DNA from 4 places in the Alteromonas sp. WD8-37 genome. Region 3 is predicted to be linked to each of the others. Evidence: predicted binding sites of a transcription regulator. Region 3 holds the regulator's gene; each other region holds the start of a gene.
What was found. Region 3 encodes MetJ, which represses methionine synthesis genes. Its sites were predicted from a motif close to TAGACGTCTAGACGTCTA; they were not measured.
Positions count from the first base shown of each region.

Region 1 (3,182 bases), on a different contig from region 3:
GCCGGTCAGTGAGGTAGCCATCCCAGCGGCGTTTGAAGAGGAGCCGGTGGTGGCGACGCCTGTGACACCGGTGGTCGAAGCCTTGAACCAGCCTCAAGACGATGCAGAGGGCGAGCCTGTTGCAGCGTCGGTACAGGCCCTTAAAGGTCAGCTGGACGAGACCTTTCAGGCGTTGTTTTTTGATGTGGCCGGGCTCACTCTGGCAGTACCGCTCATCACCTTAGGCGGGATTCATCAGCTGGAAAAGGTGGGGCCGCTTATTGGCAAGCCAGCCTGGTTTAAAGGGGTGATGCTGCACCGAGAACAAAAAATCAATGTGGTGGATACGGCCCGCTGGGTGATGCCGGAAAAATATGATCAGACTATGGCGGATAATCTCAATTATCAGTACCTGATCATGCTGGGCAACAGCCTGTGGGGGCTGGCCTGCGACAAGCTGGTTAATACCGTGACCTTAACCAAAGATGATATTAAATGGCGGGAAAGCCAGGGCAAACGCCCCTGGCTGGCCGGCATGGTAAAACAAAGAATGTGTGCGTTAGTTGATGTAAATCAGCTAATATCAATGCTAAACAAAGGGTTAGGCAGCCAGGACTAACTGTCTGAACTATCGGAGCCAGGTTCATGAGTGAAGAAAGAGCAATCAACAATCCCCCTGACAGCAACGATCAGGTGTTGCAATGGGTAACCTACCGTCTGGGCGATGAAACATACGGCATCAATGTGATGCAGGTGCAGGAAGTGTTGCGATACACCGAAATCGCCCCGGTGCCTGGCGCGCCGGATTATGTGTTGGGCATTATCAATCTGCGTGGCAATGTAGTCACTGTCATTGATACCCGCGCCCGCTTCGGTCTGGCCCCGGCCGAAACCACCGACAATACCCGCATCGTGATTATCGAGTCTGATGAGCAGGTGGTGGGCATTCTGGTAGACAGTGTGGCCGAAGTGGTTTATCTGAAAACTTCTGAAATCGACAGTGCGCCGAATGTGGGCACCGAGGAAAGCGCCAAGTTTATTCAGGGTGTGAGTAACCGTGATGGCGAGCTGCTGATTTTGGTTGACCTGAACAAGCTGCTTAGCGATGAAGAGTGGGACGAACTGGCTCATCTGTAACCGCTATTGTTACCGGGTGAACACCTCGCACCGCCGCGGCTGTTACAGTAGCCTCCGGCGGTGCGCTTGTTTAAACCGGGCACTCCTTGGTAATCTACTGATATTCAACCTTTTATGGTGTCTGCTATGAACGCCTCACAATTTGCTGTCCTGGCTCTTGCATTAGCCGCTGTGGCGCTGGTTTTAGTGGTGGCACTGTTCGTAGGAATGCTGAATCTGCGCCGGCAACATGCTGCTCACAATGCGCAGGCCAACGCTGCATTGACCCAGGCCCAGGCACAGCTGGAAGCCTTTTCACATCAGCTGGATGAACAGCAAAGCCGCTCGTTAGTTCAAAGTAAGCATTTGCAACAACTCCAAACCCTGCTCACCCAGCAGGAAAATCAGCTGCGTGAAGTCAAACAGCAGGATCCGTCCATGCGTTTATACCAACGTGCTGCCGAACTGGTCCGCCAGGGCGCCAGTGTGGATGAGATCATGGAATCCTGTGATATTCCCCGCGCCGAAGCCGAATTGATCATAACGATTCATAAACATTGATCCCTGCAATATCCTAAGCTCCTAGCCCGATACAGTCTGATGTAGTTTCGAAGCAGAGCATCGCAAAATCACTGTAATCAAAAACGTTTAGACGTCTAGACGTAAATTGGTTGACATCCGCCCTGAGCGCGCCACAATAGAGTCAAGATACTTTGTGGTGGAGCCGCCATGCCGATTCGAATTCCTGAACAACTGCCCGCCCAGGATGTATTGCTGGGCGAAAATATCTTTACCATGGACAGCCAGCGCGCGTCGCATCAGGACATTCGGCCGCTGGAGGTGGGGATTTTAAACCTCATGCCCAACAAGATTGAAACCGAGGTGCAACTGCTGCGGTTGTTGTCTAATACGCCATTGCAAATCAATGTGGACCTCATCCGTATCGATAATCAGGCCCCCAAGCACACTCCACAGTCGCACATGGATGCGTTTTACCATGAGTTTTCGCAGGTCAGCCACAAGCGGTACGACGGCCTGATTGTGACCGGCGCGCCACTGGCGCATCTGGATTATACCGAGGTTAATTACTGGCCGGCTATGGCCACCATTTTTGACTGGGCCCGGCGTCATGTCCAATCCACCCTGTATCTGTGCTGGGCAGCCCATGCTGCCATGTACCATTATTATGGTGTGAAGCGCCAGCTCCGCGAGACCAAATTGTCCGGGGTGTATGAACATCGCGTAAATGACCCCCACAATGAGCTATTGCGTGGCTATGACCCGCTGTTTTTTGCCCCGCATTCACGCTTTGGCCATATCCAGGCGCAGCAATACCAGCAGGTGCCAGGCTTAAGCGTCATTGCAGAATCAGAACAGGCCGGTGCCTATATTGTGGCCAGTGAGGATAAGCGCCAGGTGTTTGTCACCGGGCATCCTGAATATGAGCCGGATACCTTGAGCGAAGAATTTCATCGAGATCGCGCAGCAGGGCTCGACCCGGCCATTCCACTCAACTATTTTACTCAGGATGATCCGGCCGGTGCGCCTCTGGTACGCTGGCGCTCGCATGGCAGTCTGCTGTTTACCAACTGGCTGAATTATTATGTGTATCAAACCACCCCTTATGATTTAAATTTACTGGCTGACGGTTCGCGGCCCCCACAAGAGGTACAACGTGACACAGATTGAGCAATTACACGCCGCTGCCCGGCAGCGTATCCTGGTGTTAGATGGTGCCATGGGCACCATGATTCAGCAGCATCAATTGCAGGAAGCGGATTATCGGGGCGAACAATTTGCCCAGTGGCATTGTGATTTAAAAGGCAACAATGACTTGCTGGCCGTGACTCAGCCCGAGCTGATTTATCAGATCCATTGTGATTATCTGGCGGCTGGCGCCGACATCATTGAAACCAACACCTTTAATGCCACCACCATCGCCATGGCGGATTACGATATGCAAGCGCAGGCGCGACAGATTAATCTGCAGGCTGCCCAGCTGGCCCGCCGGGCCGCCGATGAGTTTACCCGGCGAACCCCTGATAAACCGCGTTTTGTGGCCGGTGTGTTAGGGCCCACCAACCGTA
Region 1 is NZ_JBUZOV010000002.1:516,133-519,314, forward strand. Features, by position in the region: gene ACTUJZ_RS07760 (chemotaxis protein CheW) at 1-598, shown strand, start outside; gene ACTUJZ_RS07765 (chemotaxis protein CheW) at 625-1,116, shown strand; gene ACTUJZ_RS07770 (DUF2802 domain-containing protein) at 1,243-1,656, shown strand; gene metA (homoserine O-succinyltransferase MetA) at 1,825-2,784, shown strand; gene ACTUJZ_RS07780 (homocysteine S-methyltransferase family protein) at 2,771-3,182, shown strand, end outside.
Region 1: metA (homoserine O-succinyltransferase MetA) is a predicted target of MetJ. The motif match lies at 1,745-1,762, and genes of this name have one in related genera.

Region 2 (3,182 bases), on a different contig from region 3:
TCCTATGCCAACACACTGGGCGTTTGAGCGAATATTTTTGATCACTGATGCACCAGTGGACGGGCAGCCGGTGACCTTTATCAAACTGGGGCTGGTGGCTGTGGAGCCAGATAAAACGGTGACAGTGGTGGATGTGGGCGGGCGCTATAGCCTGGAAGTGAGTCAACAACCGCCTGGCTGCAGGCAAAAACATTTGCTGACACCCAGCCTCATCGTGCCATTGGCTGAGCCACAATTTGCGCAAATCTGGCCGCACACATTAGGCCGGCGTATGGCCTTTACCCGAACCACATTGGAGTGCCGCACCGGCCATGCGGTGGTTGAAGATTATGCCGGGAATTTAGCGCCGCTGCGCTTGTTGCGCATGGGCTTTGATACAGAACTGGCCAGCCACCGCTTTACACCGCCGTCGTTTGCCGGAGCAGAAGTGACTGCTAACAAAAGCTTTAGCATGCTGGCCCTAATAAAATATGGCCTGCCTGAACTGACCATGCCGGCCAGCCAGGCAGGATTTGCCGGCTAGTTACAGCGACTGACGCAGCGCGTCGGCTTTATCGGTTTGCTCCCATGGGAACGCATCGCGGCCAAAGTGGCCATAGGCCGCGGTGGGGCGATAAATCGGCCGCTCCAGGTCGAGCATCTTAATCAGACCATACGGGCGCAGATCAAACTGTTCACGCACCAGCGCCACCAAGGTCTTCTCGTCCACCTTTCCTGTACCAAAGGTTTCGATACTGATGGACGTCGGCTCGGCCACACCAATGGCGTAAGAGATCTGGATCTCGCAGCGCTCGGCCAGGCCGGCAGCCACAATATTCTTGGCCACATAGCGGCCGGCATACGCTGCTGAGCGGTCAACCTTAGACGGATCTTTACCCGAAAATGCGCCGCCACCATGACGGGCCATGCCGCCGTAGGTATCAACAATGATTTTGCGCCCGGTCAGGCCGCAATCACCCATCGGGCCGCCAATTACAAATCGGCCGGTGGGATTGATATGAAAGCGGGTAGAGCGAGTCAGCCACTGTTCCGGCAGTACTGGTTTGATGATCTCTTCCATCACGGCTTCACGCACCTGCTCGGTGGTCACGCTGTCGCAATGCTGGGTCGACAATACAACAGCGTCGACGCCGACCGGCTGGTCGTTTTCATAGACAAAGGTAACCTGGCTTTTGGCATCCGGGCGCAAAAAATCCAGCTTACCGGATTTACGTACTTCGGCTTGCTTTTGCACCAGGCGGTGCGCATAGGTAATCGGCGCTGGCATCAGTACATCGGTTTCATTGCTGGCATACCCAAACATCAGGCCCTGGTCCCCGGCACCCTGTTCTTCCGGTGCGGCGCGATCTACACCCTGGTTGATATCCGGTGACTGTTTGCCGATGGCATTTAAAATCGCGCAGGAGTCGGCATCAAAGCCCATGTCAGAATGGGTGTAGCCGATCTCTTTTACCGTTTGACGGGTCAGTTCTTCAATATCCACCCAGGCCGATGTGGTCACTTCGCCGCCTACCAGTACCATGCCGGTTTTGACGAATGTTTCGCATGCCACACGGGCTTTGGGGTCCTGTTCAAGAATGGCATCCAACACCGCATCAGAAATCTGATCAGCGATTTTGTCAGGATGCCCTTCGGAAACGGATTCGGATGTAAATAACTGCGTTGCCATGATGACTCCGTAAGGTTTGTTTGGCCTGATAATGGCGTTAATTGTACTAGAAGAAATATAGAATGCCAGTCTTTACTTCTGGACGTCTAAAAGTCTGTTTGTCAGCTTTGCTTGACAGCTATTGCCGCTTACCGCCACCCACGAATTGGACGCTTTAAGCTGGCTGGGGCCGAAAACCCATTGCAGTAGGCTATCGGTTAGGTAAGAATAGTTTCAATTTTTTCAAATCCCGGGCCATTTCATCGCAGTGAGCCAAACAGTCGTGCTTACGTATGTGCTGGTCCGTTGGAACAAAACCAGGAGACATCATGCCCACTCGTCGAGAACTCGCCAATGCTGTTCGTGCGTTAAGTATGGACGCAGTTCAAAAAGCAAAATCCGGCCATCCGGGCGCCCCTATGGGCATGGCCGATATTGCACAGGTGCTTTGGTGTGATTATTTGTCACACAACCCTACCAACCCAGACTGGGCAAACCGCGATCGCTTTATACTGTCCAATGGGCACGGTTCCATGTTGCTGTATTCGTTGCTGCACCTGACCGGCTACGAGCTACCGATTGAAGAGCTGAAAAATTTCCGTCAATTGCATTCTAAAACCCCGGGTCACCCCGAATATGGCTATGCGCCGGGTGTGGAAACCACCACTGGCCCATTAGGCCAGGGCTTGAGCAATGCCGTAGGCATGGCAATTGCCGAAAAAGTACTGGCAGCGCAGTTCAACCAGCCTGAGCACGACATTGTTGATCACTATACCTACACCTTTTTAGGTGACGGCTGTCTGATGGAAGGGATCTCGCACGAAAGCTGCTCGCTGGCCGGCACCTTAGGCTTAGGCAAGCTGATTGCCTTTTATGATGACAACGGCATCTCCATTGATGGCGAAGTGGAAGGCTGGTTTACCGACGATACTGCTGCGCGCTTTAAATCCTATAACTGGCAGGTCATTGAGCATGTGGACGGCCACGATGCTGACCAGGTGCGTCAGGCCATCGAAAGCGCTCGTGCCAATACCAGTCAGCCAACGTTGATTATCTGTAAGACCATCATCGGGTTTGGCTCGCCGAATAAGCAAGGCTCAGAAAGCTGTCACGGCGCCGCGCTGGGTGAAGATGAAATTGAACTGACCCGTAAAGAGCTGGGTTGGACTGCACCGGCTTTTGAAGTGCCATCAGACATCTACGCTGAGTGGGATGCCAAAGAGCGCGGCCAAAAAGCCGAGCAAGACTGGCACGATGCCTTTGCCCGCTACGAAGAAGCGTACCCGGAACTGGCCGCAGAATTTAAACGCCGCGTTGCCAATGAAGTACCGGCTGATTTTGTCGCCAAAGCTGACGAATACATCGCCAAGCTGCAAGCCAACCCGGAAACTGTGGCGACTCGTAAAGCTTCGCAAGCTGCACTGAATGCCTACGGCCCGTTGTTACCCGAATTGCTGGGCGGCTCGGCTGACCTGGCCGGCTCCAATCTGACTCTATGGGATGACTCCAAAGGGGTGACCAAAGACGATGCCAG
Region 2 is NZ_JBUZOV010000002.1:255,448-258,629, forward strand. Features, by position in the region: gene ACTUJZ_RS06600 (CYTH domain-containing protein) at 5-523, shown strand; gene metK (methionine adenosyltransferase) at 524-1,669, opposite strand; gene tkt (transketolase) at 1,978-3,182, shown strand, end outside.
Region 2: metK (methionine adenosyltransferase) is a predicted target of MetJ. The motif match lies at 1,749-1,766, and genes of this name have one in related genera.

Region 3 (3,182 bases):
TTACACTGGTAAGCAGCGTAACGTTGACACCGGTGGCCGTGTTGACCGCTTCAAGAAGCGTTTTGGTGCACTGGGCAAAAAGTAAGCCTGGTATCAGCCAATCTGCAAAAAGCGCCTTCCCGGCGCTTTTTTTGTGCCTGGCGGTTGGCCAGCTCTCCACAGCCTGACTCTCCTGCACGCTTATCACTGATAGCACCCTCTGCTTATATTATCACTGTAATGAATACACAACATAGTCGCACAACACTGGCTGTGGCCCGGACGGACTTTTATATTTCTATTACCTGTGCTGCACGCTGCACGACCACGTCATCTGATATGTGTTAGCCACAGGGCTGTGCTACAGTGGCGATGAACAAAATCTGGCTGACAGATGGGCTGCCCGTCTTGACTTAGCATGGATTTGTATATTAAACAGGCAAAGACCTGTCTTTCACAAACCGCATAGTGCGGTTTGCTGTGCCCTAACCCTACACATAAAGGACATAGTATAAATGTCAGATTTCAGACAACGCGCGCTTGATTATCATGCCAAGCCCACGCCGGGAAAAATCCGGATGGAGCTGTCCAAACCGGCCGAAACGGTGGACGATCTGTCCCTGGCCTACAGCCCCGGTGTGGCTGAACCAGTCCGGGAGATCGCCAATAACCCGGATGATGCCTATCTGTACACAGCCAAAGGCAACACGGTGGCGGTGATCAGTAATGGCACCGCTATCCTGGGCCTGGGCAATTTAGGCCCGCTGGCATCCAAGCCAGTAATGGAAGGTAAAGCATTGTTGTTTAAACGATTTGCCGGGCTGGATGCGATTGATATTGAGGTTAAACATCGTACCACCGAAGAGTTTATTAACACCGTAGCCAACATTGCCGACTCCTTTGGCGGCATCAACCTTGAAGATATCAAAGCGCCAGAATGTTTTGAGATAGAGCAAGAGCTGATCAAGCGCTGCAAAATTCCGGTGTTTCATGATGATCAGCACGGCACCGCGATTGTTACCGCGGCCGGTATGCTTAATGCGCTGGAAATTCAAAATAAGCAAATTGAAGATATCACCATTGTGTGTATGGGCGCCGGCGCTGCCGCGGTAGCCTGTATGGAGTTGCTTATCACCTGCGGGGCGCAGCGTGAGCGCATCTATATGCTGGATCGCAAAGGGGTCATTCATACCCGCCGGGAAGATCTGACCGAGCACAAAAAGCTGTTTGCCAACAATACCGATAAGCGCACCTTAGAAGATGTGATGGATGGTGCGGATATTTTTGTCGGGGTGTCGGGGCCGGATTTGCTGCCGCCGGAAACCTTGGCGTTGATGGCTGATAATCCGATTGTGTTTGCCTGCTCCAACCCGGATCCGGAAATCAAGCCAGAGCTGGCCCACGATGTGCGCAGCGACCTGATCATGGCCACCGGACGCTCGGACTATCCAAATCAGGTCAATAATGTGCTGTGCTTTCCGTTTATTTTTCGCGGCGCGCTGGATGTGCGGGCCAGTGCCATCAATGATGAGATGAAAGTGGCTGCGGTAGAAGCAATTCGTCAGATATCCCGTGAGCCGGTGCCCGATGAAGTGTTGAAAGCCAGTAATTCCAGCAAGCTGGAATTTGGCCGCAATTATATTATCCCCAAACCGATGGATCCCCGCTTGTGTAGTCGTATCGCCACTGCGGTGGCCAAGGCTGCGATTGCCTCTGGCGTGGCCCGGCTGGACTCGCTGCCATCACATTATACGCCCTAGCTGCTTTAGCCGCCCTAGCCGCCTTAGACACTCGGGCGGCTAGTTTATCTGCGCAGCCGGCGCCATCCGGTTGCTCAGGCTTCGTTTTCAAAACTGGGATCGATGCCCATTTCTTCCATCAGCCGGCGCGCTTCGGCAGGCACCCGATTCGGATTGTCTTTACGTAAATCATCATCGTTTGGCAGCGGCTGGCCGGTAAAGGCGTGCAAAAATGCCTCGCACAATAATTCTGAATTGGTGGCATGACGTAGATTGTTAATCTGGCGCCGGGTGCGTTCGTCGGTCAGTTCTTTTAATACAGTGATGGGGATCGAGACAGTGACTTTTTTAACCTGCTCGCTTTTTTTGCCGTGCTCAGCGTAGGGATGAATATAGTTGCCGTTCCATTTTGCCATTACAAGCTCTCAAATTCGCGGTTCTTTATTATGAGCGGAAATTCTAACCATTGTGGAGAAAAGGTCAATTGAGCAGTGTAAACCGCTTGACGTCTAGACACATATTATCTAATTTAGACGTCTAAACGGCCATAAAGAGAATTTGCTGATGGTGTCTTTTGCCCAGGGGATTGATGCCCTGAACCAATCCTTATCCGAGCTGCAGGATATCCAGGTATCCTTTGAGTTTTTTCCGCCCAAATCGGAAAAGATGGAACAAACCCTGTGGCGCTCGGTGGAGCGGCTGGCCCCGCTTAAACCTGCATACATGTCGGTCACCTACGGGGCCAACAGTGGCGAGCGCGACCGCACCCACGATGTGGTCAAACGTATTCATCAGCAAACCGGCGTGCCGGCGGTACCGCATCTGACCTGTGTGGATGCCAGTAAAGCCGAGTTGCAGCAGATTGCCCGCGATTACTGGCAAACCGGGATCCGGCGGATTGTAGCGCTGCGTGGCGACCTGCCGCCCGGCACCGAAAAAACCGATATGTATGCCTCAGATTTGGTGTCATTGCTTAAAGAGGTGGCGGATTTTGATGTGTCGGTAGCGGCCTATCCGGAAAAACACCCTGAGGCGCCCAATGCCCAGTTTGATTTGCTTAACCTGAAACGCAAAGCCGAAGCCGGTGCCAGTGAAGCCATCACTCAGTTTTTCTTTGATACCAGTGTGTTTTTGCGTTTTCGCGACCGCGCTGCAGCCGCAGGCATCGATCTGGACATTGTGCCGGGGATCCTGCCGGTGACCAATTATCAGACCTTAGTGAAATTTGCCGGCTTTACTAATGTGCATGTGCCGGGCTGGCTGCATAAGATGTTTGACGGTGTGGCCGAGGATGATCAAACCACTCGCAATCTGTTAGGCGCCAATATCGCCATGGAACAGGTCAAAGTGCTGGCCAAAGAAGGGGTGAAGCATTTTCATTTTTATACTCTTAATCGCAGCGAACTCAGCTATGCCATCTGCCATATGCTAGGCGCGCGGGCCGGCTAAACCCGCGACGGCCAA
Region 3 is NZ_JBUZOV010000008.1:33,828-37,009, reverse strand. Features, by position in the region: gene rpmE (50S ribosomal protein L31) at 1-85, shown strand, start outside; gene ACTUJZ_RS14430 (malic enzyme-like NAD(P)-binding protein) at 495-1,739, shown strand; gene metJ (met regulon transcriptional regulator MetJ) at 1,814-2,134, opposite strand; gene metF (methylenetetrahydrofolate reductase) at 2,283-3,167, shown strand.

Region 4 (3,182 bases), on a different contig from region 3:
CGAGCTTACCAAACACATACGACAGGCTGCCGGATAAAATACCTTCAAACCGGTGCAGCACATCACCGGCACTGAACAGTTTTTGCAGATTATCAATCACCGGCAAACCAGCACCCACCGTGGTTTCATACAAATACTGGCGATTGGTATTGAGCGCTGTGCGGCGCAGCTTACGATAATAGGCCAGCGTGTCGGTGTTGGCTTTTTTATTGGGTGTGACCACATGAAAGCCCTGCTCCATCATTTCCACATACTGGCTGGCGATGCCGGCATGGCTGGTGCAATCCACAATCACCGGGTTGACCAGGCTATTGGCATTTACAAACTCGCGCAGCCGGGCGATGCTGAAACTTTCATCGGTTTGCAGTAACGCTGCCGGCCAGTCACCAGCAATATCAATGCCTTGGGCATCCAACAGCAACTTACGGCTATTGGCGATACCAAATACCCGCAGCTGCACATTGCGCTTTAACAATGCCGGTTGTTGGCGGGCAACCTGGCTCAGTAACTCGGTACCCACATTGCCGCAGCCAACTAAAAACACATCGATGTTATGGCGGTTGGAAAAAAAGTTTTGATGAATCACCCGCACGGCTTTTTTGGCGCGCTCGGCCTCAATCACGGTGGAGATGGAGCGCTCGGATGAGCCCTGGGCGATGGCGATATTGTTCACCCGCGCCTGTGCCAGCGCATTAAAAAAACGGGCTGCCAGGCCTTTGGTATGGCGCATACCATCGCCCACCAGGGTCACAATGGCCAGATTGCGGCGTACTTCGATGGGGTCCAGCAACTGATTTTGCAGCTCCAGGGCAAAGGCATCTTCTAACAGTGCCTGGGCTTTGTCAGTATCTTTGTCCTGAATACAAAAGCTGATGCTGTATTCTGAGCTTGATTGCGTGATCAGGCTAATAGAAATATTGGCGTTGGACATCACCTCAAACACCCGGCTGGCCATGCCCACCATGCCTTTTAACCCCGGCCCGGCCACGTTAAACATGGCAATAGCATCCAGTTGCGAGATCCCTTTGACCGATGTCCAGGTTTCACTGGCTTCATTGGAAATCAGGGTGCCGGGGGCGCTGGGGTTAAGGGTGTTGCGAATGCGACAGGGAATATGATGCTGAGCGATGGGACCGATGGTTTTAGGGTGCAGGACCTTGGCGCCAAAATAGGACAACTCCATGGCTTCCTGGTAGGTCAGCTTATCCAGCAGCACCGCCTCTTCCACCTGATTCGGATCGGCGTTGTACACTCCGTCCACATCGGTCCAGATTTCACAGGCTGTGGCATCCAGACAGGCGGCTAATATCGCCGCGGAATAATCTGAGCCGTTGCGCCCCAGGGTGACTTTTTTACCCTGCTCATTGGCGGCCACAAAGCCGGGCATGACTAATAACACCTTGCCGTCACGGGACACATCGCTAAAGCGCGCTTTACTGATAGCCACATCGGCGATGCTGTCTAAATAATCGCCCTGAGCCTGAATATAGTCCACCGGGTCGAGTACCTGATTGGCCTGTTGATGCGCACGCAGGATTGCGCTGAACAGGGTTACGCTGATGTACTCACCGATACTTAAAATTCCCGCGGCAGTGGATTCGGGACTGCAGCCGAGCAAGCGAATGCCGTCGAGTTGTTTTTTAAGCTGGGTTAGTTGCTGATTGATAAAAGTGATGACCTGGTCATAATCAAAGCCATCCAGCGTTTGCTGCAAGTCGGCCGCGATGCCACTAACCAGTGCGTTGAGCTTATCAAACAGCGGCACAAAATCTTCATCGGCTGCTGCCTGTTCACATAACAAAGAGAGTGCATTGGTAACCCCTTTGGGCGCCGAGAGCACCACAGCAGCGCCATCGGTCTGGTGGGTGGACAAACTAATCTCGGCCACCCGCAAATACCGCTGCGCATCGGCCAGTGATGATCCCCCAAACTTTAACACTTTCATTTGTTGCTCCTTTTGTCGTGCCTGTCGCCGCCAGACGTTGCCCTGAAGGTAAAAAAAAACCCGCCTTGTGAAGGGCGGGTTTTTGGTATTTGTGACTTTCGTGCACTAACCAGCGACCCCCCTCATTGAGGTGGTAATCATAAGCATGCCGGTGGTACGAATCATCATAGTCATGACTTCAATCTGCCGTATAGACGTCTATATGTCAACCAACTATCGGGTAAAAAGTGACATTATTTTTTACCACCCGCACGGGCCAATAATGACCAAAGCCTGACGCGAATCGTCCCGGTCCATGCAAATACACAAAGTCTGGCATCAGAATGTGGCAACATTCTGTCAGACTCCCCCCCCCTTTATGAGTGATCAGGTCGATATCCGTTGTCGCAAGCAGTCAATGGCTTTACAGTGGCGTATTCGCCTTTGCACATTTAAGGATAGCGATGCTGACATGGATAGTTGGTTATTTGGCAGTTGGTATGATGTTTTCTGGCCTGCTGCTACTTGGCTGGGCGCATACTCGTCATAAGCTCGATAAAGCTTATGATGCACGCACTATGTTGTGGCACAGCCTGACCTATGCCGGGTTGTGGCCCTTGTTTGTGTTGGTCGTTCTGGGCAACGGCGATTACCGCCCGCTGCTAAGAAACAACGAACCTTTGGTAATTCCCAAGCTGGATGACGCTTATTTTGCCCAGTGTAAGAAAGAAGAGCGGGACAAGGCGGTACAACTGGCCAGAGAAAAGCAAACAAAATTTGCCAATATCGGCCAGTGCGGACACAACCTGGCCTATTACGGGCTACGGGATAACAAAGCACCCACGTCAGCAGTATTTATGTTTTCCGCGGCGGAAGTATTGCCTCTTGCGCAACACAAAGCCGCCTCACGTACAAATCCTCCCTGCGATGAAGCCTATTTATTCGACTACATTGAAAAGCGGGACGACCAGCTCGAATATACTGCATTTACCAATATCTTCAATTATTTTGAAAATCTTGCGTTGGAATTAGTTAAACAAGGTAAAGGAACAGCTTATTGCAAACAGTGTGATGCGACCTACGTTTCTGAAAAATTAACTGTAGCGGAGCACGGGTTGAATGTTGATGAACAGGGTAATACCTGTGAAACCCAAACAGTAAACTGTCCGCAACATCATATGTTGATGCGTATCTCAAGCATGATTTTTATTTGTTTTTCATTACACTCAAAAAAGTTGGATATGTAGATCGAAAATAA
Region 4 is NZ_JBUZOV010000004.1:244,486-247,667, forward strand. Features, by position in the region: gene thrA (bifunctional aspartate kinase/homoserine dehydrogenase I) at 1-1,945, opposite strand, end outside; gene ACTUJZ_RS11780 (hypothetical protein) at 2,389-3,171, shown strand.
Region 4: thrA (bifunctional aspartate kinase/homoserine dehydrogenase I) is a predicted target of MetJ. The motif match lies at 2,137-2,154, and genes of this name have one in related genera.